One region of the Pedococcus sp. P2_A3 genome, then DNA from elsewhere that is predicted to be linked to it. Evidence: predicted binding sites of a transcription regulator. Region 1 holds the regulator's gene; the other holds the start of a gene.
What was found. The regulator HspR, encoded in region 1, represses chaperone genes until heat shock. The targets are predictions, from matches to a motif close to AAGTTGAGTCNNNNNGACTCAACTT.
Positions count from the first base shown of each region.

Region 1 (3,398 bases):
AGCGGCACGGGTCAGGACACGACCAGCCTCGCGTACGACGGCGCCGTCGTGGTGTCCACCACGGGTGGGCTGAGCTCCACCGTGCAGGGCAAGGCCGGCACGGTCGCCGCCGCACTGCCCAGCTCGATCGGTGCCCTCATCGGCCAGCCGACCGGCACGCGGTACCTGGGCGCCTGGGGCCGCTGACCCGGACCGCGTCAGGGATGCCTGGGATGCCAGGGGTGCGCAGGGCGCACCCCTGGCATCCGCGCATCCGGCTCACCGCATTAGCGCATCAGCGCGTCACCGCATCCGGGTCAGGTCAGGGGCGTGGGGTCGGGGTCGTACCAGCCGCCGTGCTCCTCGGCCAAGGCGCTGAACCGGTCGCGCAGCCCGGACTCCACCGGGCCCGACTCGTCGGCGACCATCTCCTCGACCACGTGGACCGCCCACTCGTGGTCCTCGGAGTCGTCCTCGCCCGCCAACGCCTCGCGGACCACGCGGACCTCGGAGAAGCCCTCGTGGGCCAGCTCGGCAGCAACGTCGTCGGCGGTCTCTCGGTCGGGGAAGACCAGCAGGTGCTCACTCACGGGCACGAGTATGCCGCGCGGCCGCGGTCACTCGGTCCACCGACAGGCCCGCTCCAGCCGGGCCCGCTCGGCCGGACCCGCACACGACAGCCGGAAGCGGACCCAGCGCTCCGGAACCTTCATGTGCCAGACGAAGTCGTCCCAGTCGCTGGCGACGGCGAGACGGCGCTCCATGACGGCGAGGGGCATGGCGCGCCGGGCCGCCTCGCGCTCCACCCTTCGCTCGGTGGCGGACGCCGCCCACCCGGTGCACACGGTGTCGCCGCGCTCGGCGTGCACGAGCTCGTGCCAGAGGGAGCGACGCTCCTCCTCGAGACTGCGCCCGGAGCGGAGCACGATCGCCCGTCGCCCGTGGTAGTAGCGACCGGGCTCGGCGATGGGTTGTCGCAGCATCACCACGTCGCGCATCTCGCGCAGCACCGCCCAGGGGTCAGGAACCCCGGATGCGTCGCTCGATGGCGTCAAGCCTGCTCCTCACGTCGTCGATCAGGGCGAGGACCTCCTCGTCACTGACCCCTGACCGCACCCGGGAGCCCGGAGCGGTCACGAAGCCCCCATCTTGCGACGACGCACCGACAGGCTCACCGCGGTCGTCCAGCCCCAGCACCTCGAGCACCCTCGCGCGCTTGACGTCCTGGACCCCCAACCCGTCCTCGACGCGCTTCCACGTGATCGAGGAGATCCGGGCCTCCCGGGCGGCCTGCTCCTTGCTCCAGCCGGCGGAGAGGCGGGCGCGTTCGACGCGCTTGCCCAGGCGTTCGAGCTGCTCAGAGTTCATGAGCCGCATCTTGCCAGTCACACCCAGTCACTTCTAGTCCTGCTCAGTCACGCGTGGGCCAGCACGGCATACCGGGGCCGCGGGAGGTGGGCCCGTCGACGGTGCGGTGCGGCGCGAGCAGAGCGAATCTCCCTGCCTTCCTGTGGACCCTGTGCAGAACTCTTGCTCGGGCGACCGTTGTTGACTAGGTTCACGGGCATGCCTAGGGAAACGCCGCCAAAGCGAGCGATCGAGGTGCACGGCTACGCACTGCGCGTCATCCGCCAGGCCAGGGGGAGGACCGTGACCGACCTCTGCGCGGCCCTCGAGGTCGACCCGTCCTACATCCGCCACCTCGAGAACGGCAGCAAGCTGCGCGTCAGCCCCGAGTTCTACGCCTCACTCCTGCGCGAGCTGCAGATCGAGGACTACCGCGCACTCCTGGCCACGGCACCGCTGCGCGATGCGGTGTCCGCCTGAGCGGCCCTGCGGCCGTCAGTGCTGGGTGGGGCGCCAGACCACGAGGGCCTGGGAGCGCTGCAGCCGCGGGCGCTGGCCGGCCCGCACCGCGATCACGTCACCCGTGGGGCCGACGGCGAAGACCCGGGAGCCGGCCCGGGCTTGCGACGAGCGACGCGAGCGCTCGAGCTCGTCGGTCAGCTCGAGCACCCGGCCACGCAGGGCAGCCACCTGGTTCTCGAGCTCCATGATGCGCTGGATACCGGCGAGGCTGACGCCCTCCTCCTGCGACAGGCGCTGCACCTCCCGGAGCATCGCCACGTCGCGCCCGGAGTAGCGACGACCTCCGCCTCGCGTCCGCGACGGGCTGACCAGGCCGAGGCGGTCGTACTGCCGCAAGGTCTGGGCGTGCATCCCGGCCAGGGTGGCCGCGACCGAGATGACGAAGATCGGGGAGTCGTCGTCAGGGGAGTAGTGGCGGAGGTCGGCCATGACCGTCACCGGCGCGCGTTCGCGAAGAGCTCTGCTCGCGGGTCAAACCCCTCGTCGAGCGCTTGGAGGGTCTCGACCGCCGCCATCGCCTCGTCGGAGAGTCGCTGCGGCACCACGATCGCGACCTTGGCCATGAGGTCGCCCGGATGGTCCTTCCGGGGCACCCCGCGGCCCTTGATCCGCAGCACCCGGCCGCTCGGCGTGCCCGGGGCCACGCGCACCTTCACGGTGGAACCGTCGAGGGTGGGCACCGCCACGGTGGCGCCCAGCGTCGCCTCGGCGAAGGTCACCGGCAGCTCGATGGTGAGGTTGTCGCCCTCGCGACCGAAGACGGGGTGCTTCTCCACGGCGACGGTGAGGATCAGGTCGCCCGCGGGAGCGCCGGAGTCGCCGGGCTGGCCCTTGCCGCGCAGGCGGATCTTCTGACCGTCCTTGACCCCGGCCGGGATGCGCGTCGTGATCTGACCCCCACCCGTGGTGCCGAGGGTGACGGTGGCGCCTTCGACGGCGTCGCGGAACGACAGGCTCGTGCGGGCGGTCAGGTCCGCGCCCTTGCGCGGCCCCTGGGGTGCGCGGAAACCTGCGCCTCCGTAGGCCGGGCCGGCGCCTCCCCCGAACATCCCACCGAGGATGTCCTCGAGGTTGGGCTCCCCGCTGCCTCCGGTGGAGTAGCGGACGCGGGTGCCACCGCCGCGCCCCCCGCCACCGAACATCGAGGAGAAGACGTCGTCGAAGCCGCCGGCTCCGCCACCAGGGCCACCGGCGGTGAACCTGGCCCCGCCGCGGGCCATCTGGCGCACGGCGTCGTACTCGCGGCGCTTCTCGGGGTCGGACAGCACCGAGTTGGCCTCGCCGACGTCCTTGAACCGCTGCTCGGCGGCGGCGTCACCCGGGTTCTTGTCGGGGTGGTGGGCCCGGGCGAGCTTGCGGTACGCCTTCTTGATCGCCGCGCCGTCGGCGTCCTGGGGGACGCCGAGGATCGCGTAGAAGTCCTTCTCGAACCAGTCTTGGCTAGCCATGTCGGCGCCCTCCTCTCAACGGTGCGGTGCAGGTTTCGGGCCAGGTGGGCGAGAAACCGGCGATCGGCGTCATGCTGTGAATGATGCGGCCGTCACTCAGGA
Region 1 covers NZ_JBFUCW010000003.1:129,464-132,861, forward strand. The annotation lists gene AC1DX8_RS03955 (right-handed parallel beta-helix repeat-containing protein) at 1-186, shown strand, start outside; gene AC1DX8_RS03960 (ribonuclease E inhibitor RraB) at 297-569, opposite strand; gene AC1DX8_RS03965 (hypothetical protein) at 597-1,034, opposite strand; gene AC1DX8_RS03970 (helix-turn-helix domain-containing protein) at 1,000-1,347, opposite strand; gene AC1DX8_RS03975 (helix-turn-helix domain-containing protein) at 1,546-1,806, shown strand; gene AC1DX8_RS03980 (heat shock protein transcriptional repressor HspR) at 1,822-2,277, opposite strand; gene AC1DX8_RS03985 (DnaJ C-terminal domain-containing protein) at 2,283-3,296, opposite strand; gene grpE (nucleotide exchange factor GrpE) at 3,389-3,398, opposite strand, start outside.

Region 2 (3,398 bases), on a different contig from region 1:
CGTGCCCCACTACCGAGCGGCGTTCGACGCAGCCGGCGTGCGGCCCGCCGACCTCCAGTCCCTCGCCGACCTCGCCCGCTTTCCCTTCACCGCCAAGGCCGACCTGCGCGACAACTACCCGTTCGGGATGTTCGCGGTGCCGCGCGAGCAGGTGGTCCGGGTGCACGCCTCGAGCGGCACGACGGGCAAGCCCACCGTCGTCGGCTACACCCGCGACGACATCGACATGTGGGCGCAGGTGATGGCGCGGTCGATCGAGGCGGCCGGCGGGCGTCCCGGCGACCTGCTGCACGTCGTCTACGGGTACGGCCTCTTCACCGGAGGGCTCGGGGCCCACTACGGCGCAGAGCGACTCGGGTGCACGGTCGTGCCGGTCAGTGGCGGCATGACCGAGCGACAGGTGCAGCTCATCGAGGACTTCCGGCCCCGGATCATCATGGTGACGCCGTCCTACTTCCTCGGGATCCTCGACGCGATGGAAGCGCAGGGCATCGACCCGAAGTCGACCTCCCTCGAGATCGGCATCTTCGGCGCCGAGCCGTGGACCGAGCAGATGCGCGAAGAGGTGGAGCGCCGCAGCAACATCCGCGCGGTCGACATCTACGGGCTCTCCGAGGTGATCGGCCCGGGGGTGTCACAGGAGTCGGGTGAGACGCAGGACGGGCTGCACATCTGGGAGGACCACTTCTACCCCGAGGTGGTGGACCCGGTCACCGGGGAGGTGCTCCCCGACGGCCAGGAGGGCGAGCTCGTGTTCACCTCGCTCACCAAGCAGGCCATGCCCGTGGTCCGGTACCGCACCAGGGACCTCACCACCCTCATGCCCGGCACGGCCTTCCCGCAGTTCCGCAGGATGGCCAAGATCACCGGGCGCAGCGACGACATGATGATCGTGCGGGGCGTCAACGTCTTCCCGTCGCAGATCGAGGAGCACCTGCTCACCGTCGAGGGCCTGACCCCGCACTACCTGTGCGTGCTCACGCGACCCGGCCGGATGGACGAGCTCACCGTCCAGGTCGAGGCTGCCGCGGCCGACTCGACGCCCGAGCAGCGGGCCTCGATGGCCGCCGCCCTGCGCAAGCGGGTCAAGGACCGCGTGGGCGTGACCGTCCGGGTGGAGGTGCTCGAGCCGCACGCGCTCGAGCGTTCGCTGGGCAAGGCCAAGCGGATCTCCGACCAGCGACCCCGCTGAGGTCGGCCCGCGAGCAGCGGGCTGTTCGCCTGCAGCGGACAGCCAGCGCTCTTCGCCGGTAACCGTGTAATCATCATTACATGGCAACGAAGACAACGGCAGAAGCATGGCTGGCCGGCCGGCTTCCCACCGACTGGTTCACCGGCCCCGTCGAGGTCACCCGTGACCGCGACGAGCTCATCATCCGGGGGACCCTCGCCGAGCCTGAGCTCGGCGACGACTCCGACGACACCGACCGCACCATCGCGGCGCGCGGCCGGATCAAGTCCTTCCGCGAGGACACCCGCGAGCGGCGCATCGAGATCGCTCGTGAGCTCGAGCACCTCAGTGGCCGCAAGGTGTCCTGGGGGGTGCGGGTCGGCGAGACCGAGGCCCTCTTCACCCACCTGGCGGCTCCCGTCATGACGCGGCTGCGCCAGTCCGAGCGCCAGGTGCTCGACACCCTCGTCGAGGCGGGGGTCGCCAAGTCGCGGTCCGAGGCGCTGGCCTGGTGCGTCAAGCTCGTCGGGGAGAAGTCCGACACGTGGCTCGGTGAGCTCCGCGAGGCGATGGCGCAGGTCGACGAGGTCCGCAAGAAGGGGCCCACGGGCTGAACCATGCCCCCCGGCATACCCGTCTCATCTCTATCGGGCGAGAGAGCTGGGGTATGCCGCGCGGGCAGCCACGCGCGGCATACCTCGCGTCGCGTCCGCCCACGGCGAACATGAGCCGACCCGGCTCAGGTCGGGGAACAGGTGGGGGGCGCCCCGCGTTCCCCCAACGAGTCGTACGACAGGGGTTGAATTTCGTCCCGATCGGGTATCGGTCCACGGAAGGCACACGCCGGGTCCCCGTCGCACGGATAGCATCGAGGTGATCTCGATAGGCAGGAGCAGAAGATGTTTGAACGGTTCACCGACCGGGCCCGTCGGGTGGTCGTGCTCGCGCAGGAAGAAGCGCGCATGCTCAACCACAACTACATCGGCACGGAGCACATCCTGCTCGGTCTCATCCACGAGGGTGAAGGCGTCGCCTCCAAGGCTCTGGAGAGCCTCGGCATTTCGCTGGAGTCGGTCCGCGAGCAGGTGCAGGAGATCATCGGCCAGGGGCAGCAGGCCCCGAGCGGCCACATTCCCTTCACGCCGCGAGCGAAGAAGGTCCTCGAGCTGAGCCTGCGCGAGGCGCTGCAGCTCGGCCACAACTACATCGGCACCGAGCACATCCTGCTCGGCCTCATCCGCGAGGGCGAGGGTGTCGCCGCCCAGGTCCTCGTCAAGCTGGGCGCYGACCTCAACCGCGTGCGGCAGCAGGTCATCCAGCTGATCTCCGGCTACCAGGGCAAGGAGGGTGGCTCGGGCGCCGGTCTGTCCGGCAACGTCCAGCAGGAGGGCACCCCCGCGGGTTCGCTCGTGCTCGACCAGTTCGGCCGCAACCTCACCATGGCTGCCCGCGAGGGCAAGCTCGACCCGGTGATCGGGCGTGAGAAGGAGATCGAGCGGGTCATGCAGGTGCTGTCCCGCCGCACCAAGAACAACCCGGTCCTCATCGGTGAGCCCGGCGTCGGCAAGACCGCCGTCGTCGAGGGCCTGGCCCAGGACATCGTCAAGGGCGAGGTGCCCGAGACCCTCAAGGACAAGCAGCTCTACACCCTCGACCTCGGCGCCCTCGTCGCCGGCAGCCGCTACCGCGGCGACTTCGAGGAGCGGCTGAAGAAGGTCCTCAAGGAGATCCGCACCCGCGGCGACATCATCCTGTTCATCGACGAGATCCACACCCTCGTCGGTGCGGGTGCCGCCGAGGGCGCGATCGACGCCGCCAGCATCCTCAAGCCGATGCTGGCCCGCGGTGAGCTCCAGACCATCGGTGCCACGACGCTCGACGAGTACCGCAAGCACATCGAGAAGGACTCGGCCCTCGAGCGCCGGTTCCAGCCGATCCAGGTCGCCGAGCCGACGCTCAGCCACGCGATCGAGATCCTCAAGGGCCTGCGCGACCGCTACGAGGCGCACCACCGGGTGTCCATCACCGACGGCGCCCTCGTCTCCGCGGCCAACCTCGCCGACCGGTACATCAACGACCGGTTCCTGCCGGACAAGGCGATCGACCTCATCGACGAGGCGGGCGCGCGGTTGCGCATCCGCCGGATGACCGCACCGCCGGACCTGCGCGAGTTCGACGAGAAGATCGCGGCCGTGCGGCTGGAGAAGGAGTCGGCCATCGACGGCCA
Region 2 covers NZ_JBFUCW010000017.1:41,902-45,299, reverse strand. The annotation lists gene paaK (phenylacetate--CoA ligase PaaK) at 1-1,192, shown strand, start outside; gene AC1DX8_RS14365 (hypothetical protein) at 1,273-1,785, shown strand; gene AC1DX8_RS14360 (ATP-dependent Clp protease ATP-binding subunit) at 2,071-3,398, shown strand, end outside.
Region 2: a site for HspR is predicted at 1,893-1,917, ahead of AC1DX8_RS14360 (ATP-dependent Clp protease ATP-binding subunit). Genes of this name have one in related genera too.